Regions from separate parts of the Streptomyces sp. NPDC002520 genome, predicted to be linked through region 2. Evidence: riboswitches for the same ligand, from Rfam matches in the RefSeq annotation. Region 2 holds a riboswitch; each other region holds the start of a gene.
What was found. Region 2 has a riboswitch for cyclic di-AMP ahead of ACWD5D_RS26340 (transglycosylase SLT domain-containing protein). Riboswitches for the same ligand answer to the same signal wherever they lie in the genome.
Positions count from the first base shown of each region.

Region 1: it holds a riboswitch for cyclic di-AMP, as region 2 does, so the genes downstream of both, ACWD5D_RS12850 (NlpC/P60 family protein) here and ACWD5D_RS26340 (transglycosylase SLT domain-containing protein) in region 2, are expected to answer to the same signal.
Region 3: it holds a riboswitch for cyclic di-AMP, as region 2 does, so the genes downstream of both, ACWD5D_RS18110 (transglycosylase family protein) here and ACWD5D_RS26340 (transglycosylase SLT domain-containing protein) in region 2, are expected to answer to the same signal.

Region 1 is NZ_JBSFXG010000007.1:70,251-75,713, forward strand. It holds gene ACWD5D_RS12845 (SLAC1 family transporter) at 1-80, opposite strand, end outside; gene ACWD5D_RS12850 (NlpC/P60 family protein) at 182-1,396, opposite strand; cyclic di-AMP (ydaO/yuaA leader) riboswitch at 1,405-1,561, opposite strand; gene pcrA (DNA helicase PcrA) at 1,862-4,381, shown strand; gene ACWD5D_RS12860 (M23 family metallopeptidase) at 4,441-5,463, opposite strand, start outside.
Region 2 is NZ_JBSFXG010000020.1:152,363-157,825, reverse strand. It holds gene ACWD5D_RS26350 (LolA family protein) at 1-93, opposite strand, end outside; gene ACWD5D_RS26345 (polyprenyl synthetase family protein) at 629-1,639, opposite strand; cyclic di-AMP (ydaO/yuaA leader) riboswitch at 2,325-2,522, shown strand; gene ACWD5D_RS26340 (transglycosylase SLT domain-containing protein) at 2,527-3,015, shown strand; gene ACWD5D_RS26335 (HAD family hydrolase) at 3,049-3,864, opposite strand; gene fahA (fumarylacetoacetase) at 4,262-5,463, shown strand, end outside.
Region 3 is NZ_JBSFXG010000011.1:146,737-152,199, forward strand. It holds gene ACWD5D_RS18100 (cytochrome P450 family protein) at 1-31, shown strand, start outside; gene ACWD5D_RS18105 (transglycosylase family protein) at 200-1,240, shown strand; cyclic di-AMP (ydaO/yuaA leader) riboswitch at 1,438-1,613, shown strand; gene ACWD5D_RS18110 (transglycosylase family protein) at 1,618-2,316, shown strand; gene eno (phosphopyruvate hydratase) at 2,555-3,841, shown strand; gene ACWD5D_RS18120 (FtsB family cell division protein) at 3,963-4,439, shown strand; partial or broken gene ACWD5D_RS18125 (DUF501 domain-containing protein) at 4,468-4,869, shown strand; gene ACWD5D_RS18130 (Ppx/GppA phosphatase family protein) at 5,044-5,463, shown strand, end outside.

The DNA.
Region 1 (5,463 bases), on a different contig from region 2:
ATTCCGGTCGCCATCACGGCGGCCCCCGTCGCCGGCGGACACTCCGTCCACCACGCGCGCAGAGCCGAGACGCCGATCATGCGCCCGATGGTAGAGCGTGGCTACGCGCGCGTGCCCTGTGCGGGCTCCACGCGCGCGTGGAGCCCGAGAAGGACCTGGAGCGAAGCCAAGTAGCGCGCGGTCAGGCCGGACGCACCACGCTGTGGATGATCGATCCGCCGGCGTAGTAGATCGACTCCTCGCGGACGTACTCGCCGGGCTTGGGGGCGTGGATCATCATGCCGTTGCCTATGTAGATGCCGACGTGGCTGAGGTCGTCGTAGAAGAAGATCAGGTCTCCGGGCTGCGCGTTGGAGAGGGAGACCGTGGTGCCCGCGTTGACCTGGTCGTAGGTGGTGCGCGGCAGGCTCACGCCGGCGGCCTTCCAGGAGGCCTGGGTCAGGCCGGAGCAGTCGTACGAGCCGGGGCCGGTCGCGCCCCACACGTAGGGCTTCCCGATCTGGGCACGGGCGAAGGCGAGCGCCTTGTCGGCCTTGGAGGTGGACGTCCCGGTGGACGTCGAACCACCGGACGTCGAACCGCCCGACGTGGACGAGCCGCCGGAGCTCGACGAACCGCCCGACGTCGACGAGCTGCTGTCCTGCTGCGCCTTCTCCTGCGCCGCCGCCTTGCGCGCGGCCTCCTCCTGCGCCGCCTGCTTCTTCGCCAGCTCCGCCGCCTTGTGTGCGGCCTCCTCCTGCTTCTGCCGCTCGATCGCCGCGAGCCGTGCCTTCTCCTCGGCCGTCAGCTTGGACAGCAGATCGCGCGCGGAGGCGAGCTTCTTCTGCACGGTGGCCTTGGCCGTCTGCAGCTCCTGCTGCGACTCGGAGAGGGTCTGGAGGCTCTGGGCGGCCTCCCGGCGCTTCTTCATGGTCGCGGACTGCTCGGTGACGAAGTCGTCGACCGCGATCTTCTGCCGTGACGTCAGCCGGTTCATCAGCTGGCTCTGGTCGAAGTAGTCCTGCGGGTCGTTGGCGAGCAGGAAGGTGGCGGTCTCGGGCGCGGCGGCACCGGTCCGGTACTGGGCGGCGGCGAACGTGCCCAGCTTTTCGCGCGCCTGGTTCAGCCGGTCGGTGCGCTGGGCGACGTCGTCGCGCAGGGTGTCGACGCGCTTGCGCTGGTTACCGGCCCGCTCCTTGGCGGCGTTGTACTTCTCGGTCGCGGACTCCGCCTGGCGGTAGAGGTCGTCGACCTTCTTCTCGACCTCCTCCACGCTCGGCTTCCCGCCGGCAGAGGGGGCGGCGCCGGCCGGCTGGGACAACACGGCCACTGAGGTGAGGGCGGCGGTGGCGAGCATGGGGGTGCGGAGACCCGCTCCGAGTGTGCCCGCGGGACGCGGCTTGCGGTGCGACGCCAAGGGAGGCGACTCCTTCCGTGTGCCGCCTACCGGGTTAGCTGTCGGGTTCGGGCGGGTGGTTCGGAAGGCTTGCCCTACGGCTCTCGTCCCGGGTGGAACGTGGGCCGATTCACCCCAGGGAACGGTGGGTCCCCGGCTCCGTGCGCCGTGCAGCGACGCGATGGACTCGGCGGAGGCCGCGCGACCCGGCGACGTTCGCCGGAAACGGGCGTGCGGCCCGACGGGCAACCTAGCCAACTCGTGTGACTCGTGTGAAGGTTGGTGCACCATATGTCCGATACATTTTCGTGACCTTGTCGTGGGAACGCTCCCGAGTCACGAGGTGATTCCGCTGGGTGAGGACTTGGCGGCCGCCCGAGCCCCGGAGGACCGCACCGGGACCGGGAAGATCAACTGTCTGCCGAAGCGGCCATGTTCCCGATGCGGCGACTTGTTGTCGGTGCGGCGCCCTAGACTCGGAGAGCGATGAGCAGCCTCTTTGACGACAGCTTCCTGGCGGACCTCCAGACCCCTCGCGGGCATGAGGGGGAACCCCCGCCGCCGCCCGAGGACGATCATGCTCCGGAGCCGCTTCCGGACGATCTGTTCGGCGGGAAGTTCGACGTGCCGCCGGACCGGTGGGGGTCCCCCCGCTCGAGCGGAGCCGAGAGTGGGGGAGGGTACTACCGCGACGGCGCCCCCCGGCCCGCCCTCGACGCGGCGGCACTTCTGGAGGGGCTCAACGAGAACCAGCGCGCCGCGGTCGTCCACGCCGGCTCCCCGCTGCTCATCGTCGCCGGCGCCGGCTCCGGCAAGACCCGTGTGCTGACCCACCGCATCGCCCACCTGCTCGCCGAACGGAACGTGCACCCGGGCCAGATCCTCGCGATCACCTTCACCAACAAGGCCGCGGGCGAGATGAAGGAGCGCGTCGAGCAGCTCGTCGGCCCGCGCGCGAACGCGATGTGGGTCATGACCTTCCACAGCGCGTGCGTCCGCATCCTGCGCCGTGAGTCGAAGAAGCTCGGCTTCACCTCGTCCTTCTCGATCTACGACGCCGCCGACAGCAAGCGTCTGATGGCCCTGGTCTGCCGCGACCTGGACCTCGACCCCAAGCGCTTCCCGCCCAAGTCCTTCAGCGCCAAGATCAGCAACCTCAAGAACGAGCTGATCGACGAGGAGGACTTCGGCGCCCAGGCGACCGACGGCTTCGAGAAGACCCTCGCCCAGGCCTACGCGCTCTACCAGTCGCGGCTGCGCGAGGCCAACGCGCTCGACTTCGACGACCTGATCATGACGACGGTCAACCTGCTGCGCGCCTTCCCGGACGTCGCCGAGCACTACCGCCGCCGCTTCCGGCACGTCCTGGTCGACGAGTACCAGGACACCAACCACGCCCAGTACGCCCTGGTGCGCGAGCTGGTCGGCACGGGCGACCGCGCCTCCGAAGCCCCTCCGAACGAGTACGACCTCCCGCCCGCCGAACTGTGCGTCGTGGGTGACGCGGACCAGTCGATCTACGCCTTCCGGGGCGCGACCATCCGCAACATCCTCCAGTTCGAGGAGGACTACCCGAACGCGACGACGATCCTGCTGGAGCAGAACTACCGCTCCACGCAGACCATCCTGTCCGCCGCCAACGCGGTCATCGAGCGCAACGAGTCCCGCCGCCCGAAGAACCTGTGGACCAACGCCGGCCAGGGCGCGGGGATCGTCGGCTACGTCGCCGACACCGAGCACGACGAGGCCCAGTTCGTCGCCGACGAGATAGACCGCCTCACGGACGCGGGCGAGGCCAAGTCCGGCGACGTCGCCGTCTTCTACCGCACCAACGCCCAGTCCCGTGTCTTCGAAGAGGTCTTCATCCGCGTCGGCCTGCCCTACAAGGTCGTCGGCGGCGTCCGCTTCTACGAGCGCAAGGAGGTCCGGGACGTCCTGGCCTACCTGCGCGTCCTCGCCAACCCCGAGGACTCGGTGCCGCTGCGCCGCATCCTCAACGTCCCCAAGCGGGGCATCGGCGAGCGCGCGGAGGCGATGATCGACGCCCTCTCCCAGCGCGAGAAGATCAGCTTCCCGCAGGCGCTGAAGCGAGTGGACGAGGCATACGGCATGGCCGCGCGCTCCACCAACGCGGTCAAGCGGTTCAACACGCTGATGGAGGACCTGCGGACGATCGTGGAGTCCGGCGCCGGACCGGCGACCGTCCTGGAGGCCGTCCTCGAACGCACCGGCTATCTCGCCGAACTTCAGGCCTCCACCGACCCGCAGGACGAGACCCGCATCGAGAACCTCCAGGAACTCGCCGCCGTGGCCCTGGAGTTCGAGCAGGAGCGCGAGGAGGGGGAGCAGGGCACGCTGGCCGACTTCCTGGAGAAGGTCGCCCTGGTCGCCGACTCCGACCAGATCCCCGACGAGGACGAGGACGGCTCCGGTGTCATCACGCTGATGACCCTGCACACCGCCAAGGGCCTGGAGTTCCCGGTCGTCTTCCTGACCGGCATGGAGGACGGCGTCTTCCCGCACATGCGCGCCCTCGGCCAGACCAAGGAGCTGGAGGAGGAGCGGCGCCTGGCGTACGTCGGCATCACGCGCGCGCGGGAGCGGCTCTACCTCACGCGGTCGACGATGCGCAGCGCCTGGGGCCAGCCGTCGTACAACCCGCCCTCCCGCTTCCTGGAGGAGATCCCGCCGGCCCACGTCGCGTGGAAGCGGACCGGGGCGCCCGCGACCAAGTCCTCCGGTCCGACCTCCGGGATCGCCGCGTCGCTCTCCTCGTCCCGCTCGCGCTCGTCGGCGGCGGGCGCGTCCGGGTTCGCCACCCGGCGCGCCTCCGAGAAGCCGGTGGCCTCCCTGGCCGTCGGCGACCGGGTCACCCACGACCAGTTCGGGCTCGGCACGGTCGTCGCGGTGGCCGGCACGGACGACAAGGCCCAGGCCACGATCGACTTCGGGGACGGCAAGCCGAAGCGGCTGCTGCTGCGGTACGCGCCGGTGGAAAAGCTGTAGGGACAGCCGAACGACGTGAGCCCCCGCCGGGTGAGGCGGGGGCTCGCGTCGTCAGTTGCTCAGGTCGGGTCCAGACCGTGGCTGCGCAGCCACGGCAGCGGGTCCACGGCTGCTCCGCCCGCCGGTCGTACCTCGAAGTGCAGGTGCGGACCGGTGGAGTTGCCCGAGTTGCCGGAGTAGGCGACCGGCTCGCCGGCCTTGACGACCGTACCGGCGGCGACGCGGTAGCTGGAGAGGTGGCAGTACCAGGTCTCCGTGCCGTCCTTGGCCGTCACGATCATCATGTTGCCGTAGGCGCTGTTCCACTTCGTGGAGACGACGCCGTCGGTCGCGGACAACACGGTGGTGCCGTACGAGACGGGGAAGTCGATGCCCGTGTGCACGGACATCCAGTTCACACCCGCCTGCCCGAAGTAGGCGCTGAGCCCGCGCTGCAGGACCGGAAGCGCGAACTTGGGGCGCAGCCGCTCCTTGAGCGCGGCCTCCGCGGCGGCCTTCTTCTTCTCCAGCGCCTGCTGCGTCCTGAGGTCGATGCGCTCCTGCGTCCGGCTGGCCCGGTCGGCGAAGTCGTCGGCGCCCGCGGAGACCTTCTCGAGCTGGGTGTCCAGCTTGCTGTTGGCGACGGACGGCTTGACCGGCTGTGCGTCCGAGGCGGTGGCGTTGGTGTCCTTGCCGTCGTCGGTCAGGTGGCCGACGGAGGCGGCGGCGATCCCGGCGACCCCCATCACGCAGGCCGAGGGCACCGCGATGGTCAGCAGCGCGGAGCGCTTGGCAGGCGTACGGCGCCGGGAGCGCGAGGCGCTGCGCGAGCCCGCGGACCGCTCCGGAGCGGCCTCTTCCTGGTCGTCGAGCAGGTCGGGAACGGCGAGCGTCTCGCCCGTGGCGCCCAACTCGTCCTCTTCCAGGGCCGGCTCGGCGAAGTCCTCGTAGGAAGCGTTCTCGTAAGAAGCGTCCTCGTAGGGGGTGTGCTCGAAGGCGCCGGTCGCGTGCGGGTCGCCGACCTGCTCGAACGTGGCCGTGGCCGACTGGTCGAACGGTTCGGCAAGTTGCTCGTGCTCGACGGCCGTGCTGTCGGAGTTCCA
Region 2 (5,463 bases):
CGGGACCACGTACCGGGCGGCCTTGCGGCGTCCCGAGCGCAGGTCCTCGTCCGGCGCGGCGCCCGTCGCGTCGTCGGTTTCGTACGGTGCCATGTGTGCCTTACCTCCGTCGTCGGCGGCGGCTGTCCTCACGCTGGTCCACCTGAGCCGCCATTCTCACCCGAATCGGTGAGGAGTGGTGATTTCCGTGGTATCCATCAGACCAAATTCGCCACGCGAAGGCGTCAGACCACGGAGCCAAGTCCGCGTACGACTGGGGTATGACGCGCGAGGGGCGGCGTCTCCCCCGACCCGTAGGGGTCGTGCGGGAGACACCGCCCTCGTGTGTGCTGCGGGCCGGTGACCGGGACCCGGGAGAACCAGGAGCCGGGGCCGGAGGAAGCCGGAGCCGGGAGCCCCGAAGGCCAGGGACCGGCAGCCAGGACCGCGAGCCGAGGTCAGAGACCGGCAGCCAGGACCGCGAGCCGAGCCCAAGGGCCCGTAGCCGGACCGCGAGCCGAGGTCAGAGACCGGCAGCCAGGACCGCGAGCCGAGCCCAAGGACCCGTAGCCGGACCGGGAGCCGAGGTCAGAGACGGGCAGCCGGAGCGGGGCCACAAGGGCTGTCCGCCGGGCCACCGCGCCGGGTCCTAGCCGGCGCGGTGCACCACGGCGTCGCAGAGCTGGGTCAGCGCCGCCTTGGCGTCACCCTCGGGCAGCGGGGAGAGCGCGGCCCGCGCCTCCTCCGCGTACCGGATGGTGTCCCGGCGGGCCTGCTCCAGCGCCGGGTGGGCGCGCAGGCCGGCCAGCGCCCGGGCGTGCCGGGTGTCGTCGCTGAGGTCGGAGTCCAGCAGCTCGCACAGGGCGATGTCCTCGGCGAGGCTCAGCCGGGCGGCCCGCTCGCGCAGCCGGAGCACGGGCAGGGTGGGGATGCCCTCGCGCAGGTCGGTGCCCGGGGTCTTGCCGGACTCGTGGGAGTCGGAGGCGATGTCCAGGACGTCGTCCGCGAGCTGGAAGGCGACCCCGAGCCGCTCGCCGTACTGGGTGAGCACGTCGATCACCGTCTCGTCCGCGCCGGACATCATCGCGCCGAACCGGCAGGACACGGCCACCAGGGAGCCCGTCTTGCCGCCCAGCACGTCCAGGTAGTGCTCGACCGGGTCGCGGCCGTCCTGGGGGCCCGCGGTCTCCAGGATCTGCCCGGTGACCAGCCGCTCGAACGCGAGGGCCTGTACGCGGACCGCCTCGGGGCCGAGGTCGGCGAGTATCTGGGAGGCGCGGGCGAAGAGGAAGTCGCCGGTGAGGACCGCGACGGAGTTGCCCCAGCGCGTGTTGGCACTGTCCACACCACGCCGCACGGCCGCCTCGTCCATGACGTCGTCGTGGTACAGCGTGGCCAGGTGGGTCAGCTCCACGACCACGGCCGACGGCACGACGCGCGGCGCGTAGGGGTCGCCGAACTGGGCGGCCAGCATCACGAGCAGCGGCCGGAAGCGCTTCCCGCCGGCCCGTACCAGGTGTTGCGCGGCCTCCGTGATGAACGGGACCTCGCTCTTGGTGGCCTCGAGCAAGCCTTCCTCGACAGCCGTCAATCCGGCCTGGACATCGGCTTCCAGAGCCTGGTCCCGCACGCTCAGCCCGAACGGCCCGACGACGGTCACGAGGGGTCTCCTGTCTGCTGGTGTCTGCTGGCGATTACACGGCTTGTCGATAGGTCGCTGCCATCACTCAAGTCAGCGTATCCGGTCCTCTTTCGATCACCGATAGCACCCACCGGTCCAGCCCGGGCGGTATCGGGATCACGGCCGTTATGTTGTCGATCATTCAATAAGAACGGACATTCATCGACTTAATAGGACGATGCACCCCACCGTCGGGCGCCACGCCGACCGTGCGCGCGTTCGACGCCCCCGAGTGCGACTCCGGGAGCGAGCCCGAAGGCGGCTCCACAGACCTCGAAGCCGCACCCCGGAGGCGATCCGGAGACCGCCTCACCCCCCTTCGGCGAAGTACACCGCCCCAGAGGTTCCGGACCCAAGGGGACAGAAACCCTCCAATGACCTCATTGAGCGCGAATCCCGTTAATCCCCTATGTCTGGTTTTGCGGAATTTGCCGCTTCGTGAATTGGGTCACTCACCCCCCTCGGCGACCCCACCGACCCGACCACCCCTCCCGCCTTGCCCCATCGGGCAGTTGAGTATTGGCAACCGCAAAGGATCAATTACCCCAATTGGCACATTCCAAGGTCAACTACCACTTCATGTGAATCCACCACTTGTTCCGGACATGTGCTCTCGCATACGTTCCGGGCCGTCAGACGGACGCCGAATCCTGCCGCGTCTGACACCACCCACTCGACGAACTCATTTCGTACGGCAGGAGCGGGGGACCCAGGGAAGTCGCCGGACCGGTCGGCACATGTCGCACCGGAACGGCTAGGGGTGAAGTCGCACCACCTCCAGTGCCCAACGGGCCTGGCGGCGCGGCCGGGCACCTCCCCGCCCGAACCCGACAGCTCACCTCGCAGGCGCCGGAGAGGACAACGCCATGCCCGCTGCCGCTCAGTTCCGCCGCACCCGCTCGACCCGCCTCTTCCGCACGCTCACCGTCGCCGGTACCGGCGCCGCCGTGCTCGCCCTTCCGATCCTCGGCGCCACCACTGCCTCGGCCGCCGGCTCGACCACCTCCACGCCGTCCACGACCCTCGCCGGGTACCCGAACAACCTCGACGGCTGGATCCGCGAGTCGCTCGCGATCATGGGCGAGAAGAAGATCCCGGGCACGTACAACGGCATCTACCGCAACATCATGCGTGAGTCGTCGGGCAACCCGAAGGCCATCAACCTCTGGGACTCCAACGCCGCCAAGGGCATCCCGTCCAAGGGCCTGCTCCAGGTCATCGACCCGACCTTCAACACCTACCACGTGGCGGGCACGGCCTACGACCCCTACGACCCGGTCGCGAACATCACGGCCGCCTGCAACTACGCGGCCGCGCGCTACGGGTCGATCGACAACGTCAACGGCGCCTACTGATCCACACAGCGGCAGGCCCTGCTGAGCCTCCGGTCAGCCGACCGGAAACAGTCTTTCGAGGACGACGGCGATGCCGTCGTCCTCGTTCGACTTCGTGACCTCGTCGGCGACGGCCTTGAGTTCGGGGTGGGCGTTGGCCATGGCGACACCGCGGGCGGCCCAGTCGAACATGGGGATGTCGTTGGGCATGTCGCCGAAGGCGAGGGCCTGTTCGGCGAGGACCCCGAGATGCCCGGCGGCCAGCGCGAGGCCCGTCGCCTTGGTGACACCGCACGGCTGGAGCTCCACGGTCCCCGGCCCCGACATCGTGACTGTCGCGAGCGAGCCCACCACCGCGCGCGCGACCTCCGCCAACTCATCGTCGGACAGCCCGGGATGGCGCAGCAGCACCTTGCTGATGGGCTCGCACCACAGGTCGTCGCGCCGGCCGACCCGCACGGCGGGCAGGGTCGGGTGCGGCATCAGATACCCGGGCTCGATCAGCGTGAGCCCGTCCACCCCGTCCTGGTCGACGGCCGCGTACACCTGCCCCACCTCGGCCTCGATCTTGCCGAGCGCGACCTCGGCCAGTTCCCGGTCCAGCCTGACCGACCACAGGAGGCGGTCGGCCCCGGCGTCGTAGACCTGCGCGCCCTGCCCGCACACCGCGAGCCCGGTGGAGCCGAGGACGTCCAGCAGCGGCCGTACCCGCGGGACCGGGCGCCCCGTCACCACCAGATGGCTCGCACCGGCGCGCGCCGCCCGCGCGAGCGCGGCACGCGACCGGTCGGAGACGGTGTCGTCGCCGCGCAGCAGCGTTCCGTCCAGGTCGGTGGCGATCAGTGAGTACGCGGGAGGAGGTGCGGCCATGATCAGAGAATACGGACCGCGCACACCCTCGACTCACCGCGTGGTCACCGGACTTGTGCGCCGCCGGGTCCCACGTGCGGCCCGGCTTGTCCGTGGCGGGCGTTACGTTGTGCGCGAGGCGATGTGACGGAGCGGGGGCGGGCGTGGTGACGGACGACGGGCGCGGGGGCCTGGAGTGGCAGCGGGCGGCCGAGGAGGTCTGAAGGACGCGAGGGCTGAAGGACGCGGAGGTCTGTGGCCCTCCGGCAAGGCCTATTCGGACATCGCGAACTCTTGAGACACCGCCGGGGCAGCCCTGGAGGCACTGCCCAAGACCCGCACCTCAGCCGTAACGTGTGGCGCGACCACATGGAACACAGCGCCATGCATGGCCCGGATGAGAGCGAGGCAGTACCCCATGCCCCCCTTCGACGTCCCCGAGGGCGACCCCTTCGGTCCGCACAACCTTCCCTACGGCGTGTTCTCGCCCTCCGGCAGCGCGGAGCGGAGGGTCGGCGTCCGGCTCGGTGACCACGTCCTCGACGCGGGCGCCGCGGCCGCCGAACTCGGCTCCCCGTACGTCTCCCTGCTCGCCCGGCCCACCCTGGACGCGCTGCTGGCGGCCGGGCCCACCGCCTGGTCGGACGTGCGGCGCGCGCTGACGGCGTGGGTGACGGTGCCCTCCCACCGGTCCGCCATCGAGCCGCTGTTCCACCCCTTGTCCTCGGTGAGGCTCCACCTGCCCTTCGAGGTGGCGGACTACGTCGACTTCTACTCCTCCGAGAACCACTCCCGGAACGTCGGCCAGATCTTCCGCCCGGACGCCGAGGACGCCCTCACCCCCAACTGGAAGCACCTGCCGATCGGTTACCACGGCCGCGCCGGCACGGTCGTTGTCTCGGGGACCGACGTCGTACGGCCCTCCGGGCAGCGCAAGGGCCCCGCCGACCCGGCCCCCGTCTTCGGCCCCTCCGTCCGGCTCGACATCGAGGCGGAGGTCGGCTTCGTGGTCGGTGTGCCCTCCGCGCTGGGCCAACCGGTCGCGCTCGGCGACTTCCGGGACCACGTCTTCGGGCTCTGCCTGCTGAACGACTGGTCGGCGCGGGACATCCAGGCCTGGGAGTACGTCCCCCTCGGCCCGTTCCTCGGCAAGTCCTTCGCGACCTCGGTGTCGGCGTGGATCACCCCGCTGGAGGCGCTGGAGCACGCGCGCACGGCACCGCCCGAGCGCACGCACCCGCTGCTGCCCTACCTTGACGACTCGGCCCCCGGGATCGAGCCCGGCGGCTACGACCTGCGGATCTCCGTCGCCATCAACGGCCAGGTGGTGTCCGAGCCGCCGTTCTCCACCATGTACTGGACCGCCGCCCAGCAGCTCGCCCACATGACGGTCAACGGGGCCTCGCTGCGCACCGGCGACCTGTACGGCTCAGGCACGGTCAGCGGCCCGGCGGAGAACCAGCGCGGCTCGCTGCTGGAACTGACCTGGAACGGCCGCGACCCGCTCGAACTCCCCGACGGCAAGCGGGCGTTCCTGGAGGACGGCGACGTGGTCACGATGACGGCGTGGGCACCCGGCGAGGACGGGAGTCGGGTCGGTCTGGGAGAGGTCAGCGGGCG
Region 3 (5,463 bases), on a different contig from region 2:
GCTTCCCGTGGAGTTCACGCCGGTCTCCTGAATCCGGCTCGCGGAGAAAACATGAGAGACGTTCAACTGCGTGATCTTCATGTGATCTGTGCGGCATGAACTTGTGACAGGCGATCGTCTGCCGATACGTTCACCCATCAGTGTGGCGGCCGGGCAACGTCCGCCGCGCCGGATCTGCCGTCGCTCGAAAGGCCTCCGTATGCTCCCCGGGAACGGTCGTCACCGTCGCCCCCGCCAAGCTCCGGCGCTCATCGTCGCGGCCGGAGTGACCGGCTCCGCCATCGCCATCCCGCTCCTCGGCGCCGCGAGCGCCCACGCGGCGGACGGCACCACCTGGGACAAGGTCGCCGAGTGCGAGAGCGGCGGCTCCTGGAGCGCCGACAACGGCAACGGGTACTACGGCGGCCTGCAGATCTCGCATGAGGACTGGGTCAAGTACGGCGGCACCCGGTACGCCGAGAACGCCGACCAGGCGAGCCGTTCGCAGCAGATCGCGGTCGCCGAGAAGATCCTTGCCGACCAGGGCACCACTCGCTGGGCCACCTGCGCCCTGCTCTCCGGGATGACCTCCGGCTCCGGTTCCGCGGACGCCGACACGGACGCCGGGGACTCCGACTCCCAGGGCTCGGGCAAGGGGCACTCCGGCCCCTCCTCCTCCGACTCCGACTCCCAGGGCGGCTCCGACTCCGGTAAGAAGTCCGACTCGTCCAGTTCATCCGATGAGCCGGGTTCACCGTCTTCGTCTTCCCCGTCCGACCCCTCGGTGGGTGCGACGGTCACGCCGTCCCCGGGTGTGAGCGAGGGTGCCGGTTTCGGCGGAGCCTATGAGGGTGCGGATGCCCACAAGTACGACAAGTCGACCTTGCCCGACTCCGGTGCGACACAGGGGGGCGAGGATTCGGCCGGCTCCGACCCTGTGACCGACGACTCGGGCAATTCGTGGCAGACCGGCGCTTCTTGGAGTCTGGTCGACACCGGCGCCCTCGACAGTGGCGGACGTCACCGTGGCGGTAGTGCGGACGAAAGCGTGACAAACGGTCAGAACGACCGCTCCGCGGGCCGCCACGCCTCCCGTGACGCGGACGGCTACACCGTCCGCGAGAACGACACGCTCGCCTCCATCGCCGACTCCCTTGACGTCGACGGCGGATGGCGCGCGCTGTACGCCCAGAACAAGAAGATCGTCGGCGCCGACCCGAACCACATCGCCCCCGGTCAGACCCTGCACATCGGTTCCTGAGAGGGCGGCGGACGGGGGGAGTTGGCGCCCCATTTCAGGCGCTGATGTCCGTTTTGGTGAAAGTGTGGGATGAGTCTCAGAAGCCCTGATCGTCTTTGAAATTCCGCCGAACGCCTGTCTACGGTCAAGGCCGCTCGTCACCACGAGCCCCGGCATCGCAACGCCGAATCCTGCCAGCGGTTGCCCGGGAACAGTCGACGCGTCACGCGCCGTAGGCAGGAGCGGGGGACCCAAGGTAAGCGCCGGATCCGGCAGTTGATGCCGCGACCGGCTTGGGGTGGAGCCGCGCCTTCCGGAAGACGGGAGGGGCGGCCGGGCAACTCAACCGGCCCGAACCCGACAGCTCACCTCGTAGGCGTCGGTGAGGGGATCGATCCATGCTGTTTTCCGGCAAGGGCAAGCACCGTCTGCCGTCCAAGGCCGTTCGCGCCGTCACGCTCGCCGGTGTCGCCGGCGCCGTCGTCGCCGCCCCGCTGATGGCGGCCGGCAACGCATCCGCCGCCACCGCCACCGAGTGGGACAAGGTCGCCCAGTGCGAGTCCGGTGGCAACTGGTCCATCAACACCGGCAACGGCTACTACGGCGGTCTGCAGTTCTCCGCCTCCACCTGGGCCGCGTACGGCGGCTCGGCCTACGCCTCCCGCGCCGACCTGGCCTCCGAGCAGCAGCAGATCACTGTCGCCGAGAAGGTCCTCGCCGCCCAGGGCAAGGGCGCCTGGCCGGTCTGCGGCACGGGCCTGTCCAGCACCCCCTACGGCGGCTCCGCTGCCGCCGCCCCCGCGAAGCCGGCCCCCGCCAAGCCCGCCGCGCCGAGCACCACCACCCGCTCCACCGACCGGCAGGCCGCCTCCCGCTCGGCGGACCGCCCGGCCGCGAGCAAGACCGTCACCACCCCGACCGGCAAGAAGGTCAAGAAGGGTGACGGCGAGTACAAGGTGGTCAAGGGCGACACCCTCAGCACCATCGCCGAGAAGCACGGTGTCAAGGGTGGCTGGAAGAAGCTGTTCGACCTGAACAAGGGCATCGTCGAGGACGCCGACCTCATCTACCCGGGTCAGCAGCTGCACCTGAAGTGACACAAGGCTCCGGCCGCCCCCGTCCCCACGGACTCCCGTCCCGGCGCGTGTTCCCCCGTACGCGCCGGGACGGGGTTTTTCATGAACCCCCTTTGTTCCGTTCATAAACAATGGGTACCGTCTGACTGTCTCTCCCGTCCACGGGACGGTCGGTCGGTGGCCGACGCCCCTGGGACGGTTAGGCTCTAGTCGCAAGGCACACCAGCCCCGCACTTCCAGCGTCACATCCATGAAGGAGATGCTCGTGCCGTCCATCGACGTCGTCGTAGCCCGGGAAATCCTGGACTCCCGAGGCAACCCCACGGTCGAGGTCGAGGTCGGCCTCGACGACGGCAGCACGGGTCGTGCCGCCGTTCCGTCCGGCGCCTCCACCGGCGCCTTCGAGGCCATCGAGCTCCGCGACGGTGACCCCAACCGCTACCAGGGCAAGGGCGTCGAGAAGGCCGTCCTCGCCGTCATCGAGCAGATCGGCCCGGAGCTCGTCGGCTACGACGCCACCGAGCAGCGCCTGATCGACCAGGCCATGTTCGACCTGGACGCCACCGACAACAAGGGCTCCCTCGGCGCCAACGCCATCCTCGGCGTCTCCCTCGCCGTCGCCCACGCCGCCTCCGAGGCCAGCGACCTGCCGCTGTTCCGCTACCTGGGCGGCCCGAACGCGCACCTGCTGCCGGTGCCGATGATGAACATCCTCAACGGCGGTTCGCACGCGGACTCCAACGTCGACATCCAGGAGTTCATGATCGCCCCGATCGGCGCGGAGTCCTTCTCCGAGGCGCTGCGCTGGGGTGCCGAGGTCTACCACACCCTGAAGAAGGTCCTGAAGAGCAAGGGCCTGGCCACCGGCCTCGGCGACGAGGGCGGCTTCGCCCCGAACCTCGGCTCCAACCGCGAGGCCCTCGACCTCATCCTCGAGGCCGTCAAGCAGGCCGGCTACGTCCCCGGAGAGCAGATCGCGCTCGCGCTCGACGTCGCCGCGTCCGAGTTCTACAAGGACGGCAAGTACGAGTTCGAGGGCAAGTCCCGCTCGGCCGCCGAGATGACCGAGTACTACGAGGAGCTCGTGGCGGCCTACCCGCTCGTCTCCATCGAGGACCCGCTGTTCGAGGACGACTGGGCCGGCTGGAAGGTCCTCACCGACAAGCTCGGCGACAAGGTCCAGATCGTCGGCGACGACCTGTTCGTCACCAACCCGGAGCGCCTGGCCCGCGGCATCGAGGAGGGCACCGCCAACGCCCTGCTCGTGAAGGTGAACCAGATCGGCTCGCTCACCGAGACCCTGGACGCCGTCGAGCTGGCCCAGCGCAACGGCTTCAAGTGCATGATGTCCCACCGCTCCGGCGAGACCGAGGACGTCACCATCGCCGACCTGGCCGTCGCCACCAACTGCGGCCAGATCAAGACCGGCGCCCCGGCCCGCTCCGAGCGCGTCGCCAAGTACAACCAGCTGCTGCGCATCGAGGAGATCCTCGACGACGCCGCGGTGTACGCCGGCCGCAGCGCGTTCCCGCGCTTCAAGGGCTGAGAAGCCGCAGAGCCGAACGGCAACCCGGGCTAAGTCTCAGCCAGTCGTACGTACGTCCCCGTACGCGGTCCCGTACCGTGTCCGGGGACGTACGCACGTGAAAGGGGAGGCGGAGAGCCAGATGGCCGTGAAGAACGGGGACCGTTTCTCCACCACGACCAGGCTCAGACTGCTCGGGGAGCAGACGGCTGCCCGGGTCTACCGCTCCCAGACCAAGCGCCAGGCCCGCCGCTCCCGGCTCACCGGCCGCGCGGCCCTGCTCGCGCTGGTGCTGTGCTCGCTGGTCGTCGCGCTCGCCTATCCGATGCGGCAGTACGTCTCCCAGCGCGCGGAGATCGCCGACCTCCGGCGCCAGCAGGAGCAGGCGCGCGAGCGGGTCGAGCAGCTGCGCGACCTCAAGGCGCGATGGCAGGACGACGCCTACGCCGAGCAGCAGATCCGACGTCGGCTGCACTACGTGATGCCCGGCGAGACCGGGTACATCGTGATCGACCCGGGCGCGGCCAGACCCTCCCGCGCCGACCTCGGGGCCGCGCACCGGCCCTGGTACGCGAACGTCTGGGACGGCGTCGACAAGTCCGACGCCTCCGACCAGTGAACCGACAGAAAGACAGCTGAAGACAGTCATGGAAACGCCTCCGCCGCCCACCCCGCGTACCGAGCCGACCGACGCGGACGTCGAGGCCTTCAAGCAGCAGCTCGGGCGTCCGCCGCGCGGGCTGCGGGCGATCGCGCACCGGTGCCCGTGCGGGCAGCCGGATGTCGTGGAGACGGCTCCGCGGCTGCCGGACGGTACGCCCTTCCCGACGACGTACTACCTGACGTGCCCGCGCGCCGCCTCGGCGATCGGCACGCTGGAGGCGAACGGCGTCATGAAGGAGATGACGGAGCGGCTGGGGACCGACCCCGAGCTGGCCGCCGCGTACCGGGCCGCGCACGAGGACTACATCCGGCGCCGGGACGAGATCGAGGTCCTGGAGGGCTTCCCGAGCGCGGGCGGCATGCCGGACCGGGTGAAGTGCCTGCACGTCCTGGTGGGCCACTCGCTGGCGGCCGGACCGGGCGTGAACCCGCTCGGCGACGAGGCGATCGCCATGCTGCCGGAGTGGTGGCTCAAGGGGCCGTGTGTGCAGCCGCTCGTGGCGCCCGACCCCGCGGACGAGTACCCGGGCGAGGACGGCACGGTCACCGACCCCACCGAGGTGCGCGGCGGCCTCTTCGCCGAGCGGCCGCCGGTCGCCGACGGGTTCACCCGGGTCGCCGGCATCGACTGCGGCACGAACTCCATCCGGCTGCTCGTCGCCGACGTCAACCCGGCCACCGGCGAACTGCTGGAGCTGGACCGGCGCATGACGATCGTGCGGCTCGGCCAGGACGTGGACCGCACCGGCCGGCTGGCTCCCGAGGCGCTGGAGCGGACCTTCGCGGCGTGCCGCGAGTACGCGGACGTCATCCGCGAACTGGGCGGCGCGTCGGTGCGGTTCGTCGCCACGTCCGCCTCCCGGGACGCGGAGAACCGGGACGAGTTCGTGCGCGGTGTCGTAGGCATCCTCGGGGTCGAGCCCGAGGTGATCACCGGTGAGCAGGAGGCCGAGTACTCCTTCACCGGCGCCACCAAGGAG